DNA from 4 places in the Herbaspirillum sp. Her2 genome. Region 2 is predicted to be linked to each of the others. Evidence: predicted binding sites of a transcription regulator. Region 2 holds the regulator's gene; each other region holds the start of a gene.
What was found. The regulator LexA, encoded in region 2, represses DNA repair genes until DNA is damaged. The targets are predictions, from matches to a motif close to ACTGTATNNNNATACAGT.
Positions count from the first base shown of each region.

Region 1: a site for LexA is predicted at 1,414-1,431, ahead of ACWHXP_RS10420 (PA0069 family radical SAM protein). Genes of this name have one in related genera too.
Region 3: a site for LexA is predicted at 1,205-1,222, ahead of recA (recombinase RecA). Genes of this name have one in related genera too.
Region 4: a site for LexA is predicted at 1,590-1,607, ahead of ruvA (Holliday junction branch migration protein RuvA). Genes of this name have one in related genera too.

Region 1 is NZ_CM176331.1:2,281,477-2,284,685, forward strand. Features, by position in the region: gene ACWHXP_RS10415 (leucine-rich repeat-containing protein kinase family protein) at 1-77, opposite strand, end outside; gene ACWHXP_RS10420 (PA0069 family radical SAM protein) at 136-1,398, opposite strand; gene ACWHXP_RS10425 (sigma-54-dependent Fis family transcriptional regulator) at 1,587-3,209, shown strand, end outside.
Region 2 is NZ_CM176331.1:2,110,410-2,113,618, forward strand. Features, by position in the region: gene priB (primosomal replication protein N) at 1-88, opposite strand, end outside; gene rpsF (30S ribosomal protein S6) at 112-477, opposite strand; gene lexA (transcriptional repressor LexA) at 805-1,461, shown strand; gene ACWHXP_RS09550 (tetratricopeptide repeat protein) at 1,664-3,209, shown strand, end outside.
Region 3 is NZ_CM176331.1:3,734,937-3,738,145, reverse strand. Features, by position in the region: gene ACWHXP_RS16995 (response regulator) at 1-920, opposite strand, end outside; gene recA (recombinase RecA) at 1,370-2,419, shown strand; gene recX (recombination regulator RecX) at 2,569-3,033, shown strand.
Region 4 is NZ_CM176331.1:4,020,815-4,024,023, reverse strand. Features, by position in the region: gene ACWHXP_RS18290 (FAD-binding domain-containing protein) at 1-60, shown strand, start outside; gene ruvC (crossover junction endodeoxyribonuclease RuvC) at 71-613, shown strand; gene ACWHXP_RS18280 (DUF808 domain-containing protein) at 610-1,551, opposite strand; gene ruvA (Holliday junction branch migration protein RuvA) at 1,664-2,242, shown strand; gene ruvB (Holliday junction branch migration DNA helicase RuvB) at 2,267-3,209, shown strand, end outside.

The DNA of each region.
Region 1 (3,209 bases), 170 kb from region 2:
TCGCGCAGGCCGCACGAGAGAGACAGGCGGGTAATGCCTTCCAGCGCGCCGCTGCGCAGTTGTTCCAGAGTGTGCATGCAGAGAAGTGAAGAAACGGACTAAAACGCGGATCTTACCAGCCACCGGCCGTCTGCCTCAGAACAAATCCAGCTGGGCATCGCCCGCCGGGCGCCCCTGCCCCGCCGGCACCACCATTGGCCGCTTGAAGCGGCTGGCATCCAGGGTGGCAAAAGCCCGATTGCGATGATCGATGCCCAGGCGCCGGCTGGCTTTCTCGAAGCGCTGATGCAGCAAATCGGCCCAGACCCCGGTGCCGCGCATGCGGGTGGCGAAATCGGCGTCGTAATCCTTGCCGCCACGCATGTCCTGGATGCGGTTCATCACCCGTGCCGCACGGTCGGGGAAATGCGCCTGCAGCCATTGGCGAAACAGCGGGCTGACTTCCCAGGGCAGCCGCAGCACGATGTAGCCCGCCTGGCGCGCCCCGGCCTCCACGGCCGCTTCCATGACGCGTTCCAGGTCCGGTTCGGTGACGAAGGGAATCACCGGCGCAATCGACACGCTCACCGGAATGCCCGCCTCGGCCAGCGTGCGGATCACCCGCAATCGCCGCGCCGGGCTGGCCGCGCGTGGTTCCAGCGTGCGCGCGATGGCCGCATCCAGCGTGGTGATCGTCACCGCAACGATGGCCTGCCCCTTGGCCGCCATCGGAGCCAGCAAGTCGATATCGCGCTCGACCAGCGAGGACTTGGTGATGAGCGCCACCGGATTCTCGCAATCGTGCAGGATCTGCAGGATGCGCCGGGTCAGCTGGCGTTCGCGCTCGATGGGCTGGTAGGCGTCGGTATTGATGCCCACCGTGATGGTGTCGGGTTCATAGGACGGCTTGGCGAGTTCGCGCAGCAGCACCTCGGGGGCATTGCGCTTGGCCACCAGCCGGCTTTCGAAATCCAGCCCCGGGGACAGGCCCAAATAGCTGTGAGAAGGCCGCGCGAAGCAGTAAATGCAGCCGTGCTCACAGCCCCGGTAGGGATTGAGCGAAAGCGAAAACGGCAAATCCGGCGAGCTGTTGCGGGTGATGATGGAGCGGGCGTCTTCCTCGGTGACGATGGTCTTCAGGCGGGGCGGCTCATCCTCCTCCGGGCTCTCAGCCGCCTGCGGCCGGGACTCGGCAAAACGGACGGACTGCCAGCCATCGTCGAATTCTTCCCGCGCCACCGATTCATAGCGGCCGCGCAGGTTGGTGACCGCACCCCGGCCCTTCTGGGCGGTCTGATCGCGATGGATGAAGGTTTCTGGCGTCAGGGTCGCATCGTCCTCGCCCGATGCGGTCGACCGGGTCGCCTGCTCTGGAAAAGGCCGGGCAATGCCCTGCGGAAATTTGGGGAAGGAAGCCACGGAAAGCTCATCAATACTGTATTTATATACAGTATTTTGCCTTCACTTCGGACGCGCTGCAAATGCTGTTTCAATTTGTCCTCCTGCCGCATTAATCGGTTATGCTTGTTCACCCTCAGCTTCCCATCAGCGAAGAAAGCGACCATATAGGGGGAACAAGGACCGCCAGAGGTCCCAAGGAGACAAGGATGCAATACCAGGCAAACCGGCCCGGTGCCGGTGCATTGCTGGGCGCTTCGCCCCTGGTGCAGGCCAGCGCCGATGGCGTGCCGGACCTGCGGGCCATCGAACGCTCGCACCAGCGCAGCTCGTCCTACGGCATCACGCGCGGCCAGCGGCCCGACCTGGATTCACTCTCGCGCGCCGACCTGGCCCAGACGCTGGAAGCCAACCAGGCCCTCTCCGGCCATGCCCGCCCGGTCATGGAAACCCTCTACGACCAGATCCGCAATACCCACAGCATGGTCATCCTTTCGGACGCCGAAGGCACCATTCTGCATACGCTGGGCGACAGCGATTTCCTGGCCAAGGCCGACCGTGTGGCCCTTGGCCCCGGTGGACGCTGGTCCGAACAATTGCGCGGTACCAATGCCATCGGCACGGCCCTTTACGAGCAGAAGCCCACCACCGTGCACGCCCAGCAGCACTACCTGGATGCCAACCGCTTCCTGACCTGTTCGGCCGCGCCCATCTTCGACCATCGCGGCCAGGTACTGGGGGTGCTGGACGTCTCGGGCGAATGCGGCAGCTTCCACAAGCACACCATGGCGCTGGTGCGCATGTCGGCGCAGATGATCGAAAACCACCTGCTGGCCGGCAGCTTCCCTGATTGCATCACCCTGCACTTCCACAGCCGCGCCGAATTCGTGGGTACGCTGGTCGAAGGCATCGTCAGCTTCACGCCCGGCGGGCGTTTCCTGGCGGCCAACCGCAGTGCGCAGTTCCAACTGGGCCTGACACTGTCGGCGCTGCAGTCGCATACCTTTGCGTCGCTCTTCGGGGTGCCGCTGTCGCTGCTGTTCGAACACCATCGCAAGGCCGCCTCGGGCTTGCTGGAGCTGTGCCTGCACAACGGCATCCGCATCCATGGCCGCGCCGAACTGCGGCTGCGCGACCAGCATTTCCAGAATGCGCGGGAAGCCGTGATCGAGGCACCGGAAATACTTCCCGCCAGCCCATCTGCTCGCCCGGCCCCACCTGTGCGCCCCCATCCGGGCCAGCCGCGCGGCGGACTGCAAGCCCTCGATACCGGGGACGCCCGCATGAGCGCCATCATCGCCAAGTTGCGCAAGGTGATCGACCGCGACATCCCGGTCCTCATCACCGGCGAAACCGGCACCGGCAAGGAGTGGCTGGCCCAGGCCATCCACCGCGAAAGCGCGCGCTTCCACACCACGCAAACCCGGGGCGGCGCCGCGCCCTTCGTGGCCGTGAATTGCTCGGCCATTCCCGAGAACCTGATCGAGGCCGAACTCTTCGGTTATGAAGACGGCGCCTTCACCGGCGCCCGCCGCAAAGGCGCACCGGGCAAGATCGCGCAAGCCCAGGGCGGCACTCTCTTCCTCGATGAAATCGGCGACATGCCGCTGGCCCTGCAGGGCCGCCTGCTGCGCGTGCTGCAGGAACGCGCTGTGACGCCGCTGGGCAGCCAGCGCGTGATTCCGGTGGACTTCGCTCTGGTATGCGCCACCAACCAGCCCTTGCGCGAGATGGCGGCGCGCCATGCCTTCCGTGAAGACCTGTACTACCGCATCAATGGCTTGCAGGTAAAACTGCCCGCCTTGCGCGAGCGCAGCGACCTGGGCGCCCTG
Region 2 (3,209 bases):
ACCTGGCAGTGACAATCGGGATACCGGCCGGCGTATAACGCAATACATCACGTTCGGCCAGGCTGGCGATGACTTGAAGCTGGTTCACTCTCCGCTATGGTGTCGCAGCGCTTAAGCTGCCGGAGCTTCGGTACGGCTCTTGGCCGCGTCTTCCTTCTGCACTGCCTTCAGGATGGGCGAAGGACCGGTTTCGGCCTTCTTCATCTTGACGGTCAGGTGGCGCAGGACGGCGTCGTTGAACTTGAAGCCGGTTTCGATTTCAGCCAGCGTTTCGCTGTCGACTTCGATGTTCAGGCAGACGTAGTGAGCCTTGGCCAGCTTCTGGATCTGGTAAGCCAGTTGGCGACGGCCCCAATCTTCGACACGGTGGACCTTGCCGCCGCGGGTGGTGACGATGCCCTTGTAACGCTCGATCATCGCCGGCACTTGCTCGCTTTGGTCCGGGTGGACGATAAATACGATTTCATAATGACGCATGTAGACTCCTTATGGACTTATTGAAGACGCCCACCCCGGCGTCAAGACGGGTGTGGGAAGAGGAAAACCCGAGATCATACTAGGTTTCCGTCCTGACAGCAATGCCAGCGTCACGCCACTGCGGCCGCGGGGCCACAACGCGGGCCCTGCACATCGCCGCCAGCGGCTCAAAACCAGATTCTTCAGTTGCAGCGCGCTCTATATAAATGAGAAAGCTTGCCTTTTCCGCCCCGGAATATGCATGTTGCCGTTGACACAAGGATTGCACCTGTATAAAAATACAGACTGTTCATCCAGACAGCCTTCCCTCCGAGAAAGGCCACCCTCATGCTCAAACTGACTGCGCGCCAGGAACAGATCCTGAACCTGATCAAGAACGCCATCGAGAACACCGGCTTCCCTCCCACGCGTGCAGAGATCGCTGCCGAGTTGGGCTTCCGTTCCGCCAACGCCGCCGAAGAGCATCTGCAGGCCCTGGCCCGCAAGGGCGCCATCGAGATTTCCCCCGGCACCTCGCGCGGCATCCGCCTGCGCGAATCAGGTACCACAGGCATCAGTACTGCACGCCAGATGGCCCTGCCCCATCCCGCCCTGATGCAGCTGAGCCTGCCGCTGATCGGGCGCGTCGCAGCGGGCTCCCCCATCCTGGCCCAGGAACACGTGGAAAAGACTTACCAGGTCGACCCGGCCATGTTCCCGGCCAAGCCCGACTACCTGCTCAAGGTGCGCGGCATGTCCATGCGCGACGCCGGCATCCTGGACGGCGACCTGCTGGCCGTGCGGCGCGCCGACCAGGCGCGCAATGGCCAGATCGTGGTGGCCCGCCTGGCTGACGAGGTCACGGTCAAGCGCTACCAGAAGAGCGGCAGCGTCATCACCCTCTTCCCCGAGAATCCGGAATTCGAGCCCATCATCGTCAAGCCGGAAGACGACCAGTTCGCACTCGAAGGACTGGCCGTGGGATTGCTGCGCAGCTGGAACTGAATTCAGGCCGGCGCGCAGGCCCGACCGCAGGAAAGACGCTGCCAGCGGCGACTGATCGCTTGTTTATGCATGAACCTCCGCTTAAAACGGAGGTTTTTTGCTTTCTATTTAGCTCTTCACCTGTGACCGGTTACGCATATCATCCTTGCTGGACAGCTATGCCCGGCGCAATGGATGCGCCCAACCAAGAGGACCCTTTTCGATGTCGACGCGCAAGAGCAGCAACAAGCACGGCAAACATATTCCGGCCCCGGCGGCCGCCAAGTCCAACCTGCAGGATCTGCTGGACGTTCGCAAATGTCTGGACCTGCTCGACAATCGCAAGACCGAGGAAGCCAAGACGATCTGTACAGCCGTACTGGCCCGCGCCCCCAATCTGGTGTTTGCCAACCACGCGCGCGGACTGATCGCCATGCAGGAAGGCCAGTTCGCCCAAGCCGAGCAATACCTGCGCAAGGCCATCGAGGCCGATCCGAACAACGCCGAATACCTGAGCAACCTGGCCGGCACGGTGCTGAGTCAGGATCGCATCGACGAGTCCATCGCCATCTACGAGCGCGCCATCGCCATCGACAAGGAGAACCGGGCGGCACGCATCGGCCTGGCCAATGCCCTGCACGAAAAGAATGATCCGGAAGCCTCGATCAAATATTTCGAGGATGCGGCCCGACGCGAACCGAATGCGCCGGGCCCGCTGTCGCACCTGGGCCGCGCCCTGATCGACGCACGGCGCTTTGACGAGGCGGTCGCCACGATTCTGAAGTCGCTCGAATACCAGATCAATTTCGCTCCCTCCCACACCGCCCTGGGCGAAGCCTTTCATGCCATGGAGATGTACAAGGAGGCCGTAGAGTCCCACAAGACCGCCATCCTGCTCGATCCCCAGGACACCTACGCCCACAACAAGATCGCCGATAGTTATCTGAAAATCAACAAAATCGAAGAAGCTCACGAACACCTGCTGCGCGTCATCGAGATCGCGCCCAAGGATCCGAATGGCTACGTCAAGCTCGGTTCAAGCTACTTCAACACGGGCGACCGCTTCGACGATGCCATGCGCATGTTCAAGCAGGCCCTGGCGCTGGACCCCAAGCACGCCCTCACCTACAACAACATCGGCGCGATCCAGCACGATCATGGCGATTATGACGATGCGCTCGGCAATTTCCGCACGGCATTGGCGCTGCGGCCGAATTACCCGACCGCCAAGCACAACCTGGCACTGACCCTGTTGCTGCGCGGACAGTTCGAGGAAGGCTGGGAGTGCCACGAGAGCCGCCTCACCACCAAGGAACGCGCCCACGTCTACCGCCTGATCCACAAGCTGTTCGAGGTCATTCCGAAATGGGATGGCAAGTCCTCGCTGGCGGGCAAGCGCATCCTGCTGATGCACGAGCAAGGCTTTGGCGACAGCATCCAGTTCCTGCGCTATGCCCGCTTGCTCATGGAGCAAGGTGCCAGCGTGGCGCTGCATGTGAAGAATCCTCTGTACCGCCTGTTCCAATCCTTCACACCGGCAGTGACACTGGTGCGCGAAAGCGACCCCCTGCCACCCTGCGACTGCGCCTATGTGCTCATGAGCCTGCCCTATGCCCTGCGCACCCATAGCGTAGAGGATATCCCGCGCTATGCGAAAGGCTATCTGTCTGCCGATGCGTCGCTGGCGGCGCACTGGAAGCAGAAGATTTCCACCTTGACACGATCAGCGGACAATCTGCGCGTCGGCATCGTCTGGGGCGGCAATCCGG
Region 3 (3,209 bases), 1.6 Mb from region 2:
TGCGCGGTGAGCGAACCCTTGGTGTGCTTCAGCACCTTGTCATAAGCCTCGCGCGCCTGGTCGAGATGGCCGCTGCGGTAGGCCACGTCGCCCACCAGGCGGCTGCGGCGCGCCGAGGGGATGATCTCGGAAGACTTGGTCAGCGCCTCCAGCGCGCCTTCCTGGTTGCCCTGGGCTTCGTCGATCTGCGCCATCAGGTCGTAGGCCGCGATGAACTGCTTGTTCTGCGCCAGTACGTCTTGCACGATCACGCGCGCATCATCCATCTGGCCGGCCACGATGTTGCAGCGGGCCAGGCCGATCTTGGCCCACACCAGGTCGTCGCGCATGGCCAGGGCCTGCTTGTAGACCTCGCGCGCTTCGTCGATGCGGCGCTGTTCGATCAGCAGCGTGCCCTTGGTCTTCATGATCTCGACGATCCACTTGGGCGCCGACTTGAGCACGTTGTCGCATTCGATGATGGCGCCGGTGATGTCCTTGCGCTTCATCTTTTCGGTCACCGGCAGCATGGCGTGCTGCTTTTCCAGCAGGCGGTCCACGCGCTCGGCGATGCGGCTGGCCGTCAGCGGCTTCAACATGTAGGCGTCGGGCTGGAACTCGGCGGCGCTGGCCACCAGGTTGTAGCCGCTCTCGGCCGTCACCATGATGAACATGCAGGTCGGCGACAGCATGTTCTGGGTGCGGAAGAACTCCAGCAGCTGCTGCCCGTTGCTTTCCTTGTTGAGGTTGTAGTCGCAGATGATCAGGTCATAGGTGCCGGACTGCACGAAGCGGATGGCTTCATCGGGCGTGGCAGCCTGGTCGACCTTGGTCACGCCGAGCTGCCCGAGGTGCATGCGGATGTTCTGGCGCATCGTCGGCATGTCGTCGATGACCAGGCAGCGCAGGGCGCTGATGTGGCTGAAGGGCACTAAACTCATGAGAACGGTCTGTAAAGCGATCTGTAAGGCGATCTGTTCGGGATTGCGGAATGCCGTGGGCCGAATAATTGCCGCGGCGCAATATCGTGCGAGATGACGACTATTGATACCAATTTGGCCATTGCTGACGAATTATTCCCCCCAACTCGCGAGTGTGCCGTTTTTTTTCCTTCCATGCATCATTCCTCTTCGATTTATGAAGTTTTTGGAAGGTCTGCCTCTCGTATAATTGTGGTTTTCGCCCACGGATGGAATTTAGGCCGACAAAAACGCTTGCACTAAGCACTGTTTTTTTATACAGTATCGCTCTATCGGGGCGGTCATCCACTGCCCCCCGGGCAACACCCGCGGCCTGCCAGCGATGGCCAGCCACCGTGAGCAACATTCAAGCAACATCAGCAAGACTCCCCCTGACACCCGTCTTCACGACATTTTGCCGAGAGAGATTTATGGACGACAAAAAAGCTGCGAACAACTCTGAAAAGAGCAAGGCGCTGGCCGCCGCGTTGGCACAGATTGAAAAGCAGTTTGGCAAGGGCTCGGTGATGCGCATGGAAGATGGCGTCATCGCTGAGGAAATCCAGTCCGTGTCCACCGGCTCCCTGGGCCTGGACATCGCCCTGGGCATCGGCGGCCTGCCGCGCGGCCGCGTGATCGAAATCTACGGTCCGGAATCCTCGGGCAAGACCACCCTGACCCTGCAATCGATTGCCGAAATGCAGAAGCTGGGCGGCACCTGCGCCTTCATCGACGCCGAGCACGCGCTGGATGTCACCTACGCGCAAAAGCTGGGCGTGAACCTGAACGACCTGCTGATCTCGCAGCCCGACACCGGCGAACAAGCCCTGGAAATCTGCGACGCCCTGGTGCGCTCCGGTGCGGTGGACCTGATCGTGGTCGACTCCGTGGCCGCGCTGACCCCCAAGGCTGAAATCGAAGGCGACATGGGCGATTCCCTGCCGGGCCTGCAAGCCCGCCTGATGTCGCAGGCGCTGCGCAAGCTCACCGGCAGCATCAACCGCACCAACACCACCGTGATCTTCATCAACCAGATCCGCATGAAGATCGGTGTCATGTTCGGCAACCCGGAAACCACCACCGGCGGTAACGCGCTGAAGTTCTACGCTTCCGTGCGCCTGGACATCCGCCGCACCGGTTCGATCAAGTCGGGTGATGAAGTCATCGGCAGCGAAACCAAGGTCAAGGTCGTCAAGAACAAGGTTGCGCCCCCGTTCCGCGAAGCCCACTTCGACATCCTGTATGGCGAAGGCACTTCCCGCGAAGGCGAGATCCTGGACCTGGGTTCGGAACACAAGGTGGTCGAGAAGTCCGGTGCCTGGTACAGCTACAACGGCGAGCGCATCGGCCAGGGCAAGGACAATGCCCGTAACTACCTGAAGGAACATCCGGAGCTGGCTCGCGAGATCGAGAACAAGGTCCGTGTCGCCCTGGGCGTGCCGGAACTGGCCGGTGGCGAAGCGGAAGCCAAGGCTTCCTGAATCCGCGCTTAAAGGATTCAAGCGCCATCGTGGCGACAGGGTTTGCCTGAGCCCTGGGTGTCGTGATGGTGGCTTGTTTATCTCGCTGGTGCCGTGCTGTGTTGGCGGTCTCAGGGGGAGGCAATACCGCAGTACAGCAAGTTCGCAACATGCCAAGACCGCCGATCAGCCTGAAAGCAAGGGCGCTCAAATATCTCTCTTCACGTGAGCATAGTCGCCAGGAACTTGCGCGTAAGCTTGCCCCTTACGCGCAAGAGGGCGATGACATCGAAGAGCTCCTGCAATGGCTGGAGCAGTCCCGTTTTCTTTCCCAGGAACGTTTTTCCGAATCGCTCGTGCATCGCCGCTCGGCGCGCTACGGCAATCAGCGCATCATCTCCGAACTTCACGGCCATGGCATTGAAGGTGAAGCCATCGCCGAACTGAAGGCCGATCTGGCCGCCGGGGAGGGCGAGCGTGCCGCGCAGGTGCTGCGCCGCAAGTACGCCGCACCGCCCGAGGATGCCGAGACCCGCGCCAAACAGATGCGCTTCCTCCAGCAGCGCGGTTTTTCCCATCGCAGCATCCGCGAAGCCTTCCAGACCGCTTGGGCCGACGACGAAGAATCCGCCTGAACCCAAGCTGCATCCAGCAGGGCCGGCCCGGCCAAGCACATTTTTCCCGCGTTTTCCTCGAAATCTCCCACCGGCGTGCGGCTTTGTCCTGCCCGATGGTAATTCCTGCGCATTGCGCCCGGTGTTAGCGCTACCGGCCAACAGGCCGTTTGTCGTGTGCTAGAATTCGGAAGTTT
Region 4 (3,209 bases), 1.9 Mb from region 2:
AACCGCGGATCCGGGGCAGGGCGTCTTGTTCTGACACGGGTTGCCCGCCTGATCGGTTAGACTGGCGGGCATGAAAATCCTCGGTATCGACCCTGGCTTGCGCACCACCGGTTTCGGGGTCATCCACAAGCAGGGCAACACGCTTTCCTATATCGCTTCCGGCACCATCAAGACGCCGGATGGCGACCTGCCTTCACGCCTGAAGGTGATCCTGGCCAGCGTCGGCGAAGTGGTGAAGTCCTATGCACCGGACTGCGCGGCCATCGAAAAAGTGTTCGTCAACGTCAATCCACAATCCACCCTGCTGCTGGGACAGGCGCGCGGCGCGGCCATTTGCGCGCTGGTGGCCGCCGACCTGGCGGTAGCCGAATACACGGCCTTGCAGGTCAAGCAAGCTGTGGCCGGCCATGGACGCGCCCAGAAGGCGCAGGTGCAGGAGATGGTGGCGCGGCTGCTGAAGCTGCCCGGCCTGCCGGGCACCGACGCCGCCGATGCGCTGGGCGTGGCGATCTGCCATGCGCATGGGGGAGGGGTCTTGTCCGACCTCGGCGCGCTGGCCCCGGCGCTGGCGCGCAAGGGCATCCGCATGCGTGGCGGGCGTCTGGTCGGTTAGTGCTTTTTCTTGAAGAGCGACAGCACGCGCTGCGCCAGCTTCACCACCACCAGCACCACTGCCCCTGCGACCACGCCGAAGAGGGCATTCAAGACCGCCGGGGTGATCGCCCCGAGGATCGGTCCGACGACCGCGATAGCCTCCACCGCTTGCGCCGCCACCTCGATGGCGTGATGCGCGAAAGGCAGGCCGTGGGTCAGGATGCCGCCGCCGACCATGAACATGGCAATCGTCCCGATCACCGACAGGCTGCGCATCATCTTCGGTGCGGCCGCCAGGACTGCCCGGCCGATACCGGCCTTGAAGCGTCCCCAGGCGCTTGCGCCCGCATGCTGCACCAGGTAGCGGCCGCCGTCATCGAGCTTGACGATCCCGGCCACCAGCCCATACACGCCCGCCGTCATGATCAGTGCGATGCCGACCAGTACCGTGATCTGCTGCTGCAGCGGCGCACCGGCAACGGTACCCAGGGTGATGGCGATGATCTCGGCCGAGAGGATGAAGTCGGTGCGCACGGCATCCTTGATCTTTTCCTGCTCGTAGACCAGCGGATCGACGTCCTCCGCCGCCTTGGCGGCGACTTCATGATGTTCGTCATCGTGCGGAAGATACTTGTGGGCCAGTTTCTCGAAGCCCTCAAAGCAGAGGAAAGCGCCCCCCAGCATCAGCAGCGGCGTCACCGCCCAGGGGATGAAGGCACTGATGGCCAGCGCCGCCGGTACCAGGATGGCCTTGTTCTTCAACGAACCCTTGGCGACCGCCCAGACCACAGGCAATTCCCGCTCGGCGCGTACGCCCGCGACCTGCTGGGCATTGAGGGCCAGGTCGTCGCCCAGCACGCCGGCCGTCTTCTTGGCGGCCACCTTGGTCATCAGGGAAACGTCATCGAGCACGGTGGCGATGTCGTCAATCAATGCGAAGAAGGCGCTACCGGCCATGTTTTTCCTTTGTCTTCATCTCTGAGGGTGGCTTGGATACTGTTTATCCGAACAGTGCTGTATCATCGCGGGATTATCACAGAAGCTGCCTCCCACGCACATCCCTGACGCCATGATCGGTCGCCTCTCCGGAATTCTTCTAGAAAAAATCCCCCCGAACCTGCTGGTTGACTGCCAGGGCGTCGGTTATGAAGTGGCCGTGCCCATGAGCACCTACTACAACCTGCCGGGCCTGGGCGAGAAGGTCACGCTGCTGACCCATCTGGCCATCCGCGAGGATGCGCACATCCTGTTCGGGTTTGGGACCGCCGAAGAACGCAATACGTTCAAGGAGCTCATCAAGATTTCCGGCGTGGGGGCGCGCACGGCCTTGTCCATCCTCTCCGGCATGTCGGTGGCCGACCTGGCCCAGGCCGTGACCCTGCAGGAAGCCGGGCGCCTGACCCGCGTGCCCGGCATCGGCAAGAAGACCGCCGAACGCCTGCTGCTGGAACTGAAGGGCAAGCTCGGTGCCGATCTTGGCGCGGTGGCCGGCGTGGTCCACAGCGACGCCTCGGCCGACATCCTCAATGCCCTGCTGGCGCTGGGCTATTCGGACAAGGAAGCGACCCTGGCCATGAAGCAGGTGCCCAAGGACAGCAGCGTCTCGGACGGCATCAAGCTGGCCCTGAAGGCGCTCTCCAAGGGCTGAGCCCGGCCAGACAAGGATTAGAGCATGAGCATCCAGACCGACGATTTCTCCGAACAGCGCATCATCTCCGCCACCCCGGCCTCGGCCAACGAGGAAGCCATCGAGCGCGCCCTGCGGCCCAAGCAGCTGGACGAATACGTCGGCCAGGAAAAGGTGCGCGCCCAGCTCGAAATCTTCATTTCGGCCGCCCGCAAGCGTGGCGAGCCGCTCGACCACACCTTGCTGTTCGGCCCGCCCGGCCTGGGCAAGACCACCATGGCCCACATCATCGCCCGCGAGATGGGCGTGAACCTGCGCCAGACCTCGGGCCCCGTGCTGGAGCGCGCGGGCGACCTCGCCGCGCTGCTGACCAATCTCGAAGCCAATGACGTGCTCTTCATCGACGAGATCCACCGCATGTCGCCGGTGGTGGAGGAAATCCTCTACCCGGCACTGGAGGATTATCAGATCGACATCATGATTGGCGAAGGCCCGGCCGCCCGTTCGGTGCGGCTGGACCTGCAGCCTTTCACGCTGGTGGGCGCCACCACCCGCGCCGGCATGCTGACCAATCCGCTGCGCGACCGCTTCGGCATCGTCGCCCGGCTGGAGTTCTATACCCCGCCAGAGCTGGCCCGCATCGTCACGCGCAGCGCCGGCTTGCTCAATGCCCCCATTGTCGAGGAAGGCGCGCTGGAAATCGCCCGCCGCAGCCGTGGTACCCCGCGTATCGCCAACCGCCTGCTGCGCCGCGTGCGCGACTATGCCGAGGTCAAGGGGGAGGGGCGCATCACCCGCGAGATGGCCGATGCCGCTCTGGTGATGCTGGACGTGGACCCGGTCGGCTTCGACCTGATGGACCGCAAGCTGCTGGAGGCCGTGCTCTTCAAGTTCGGCGGTGGGCCGGTCGGGCTGGACAACCTGGCGGCGGCCATCGGTGAAGAACGCGACACCATCGAAGACGTGCTGGAGCCCTACCTGATCCAGC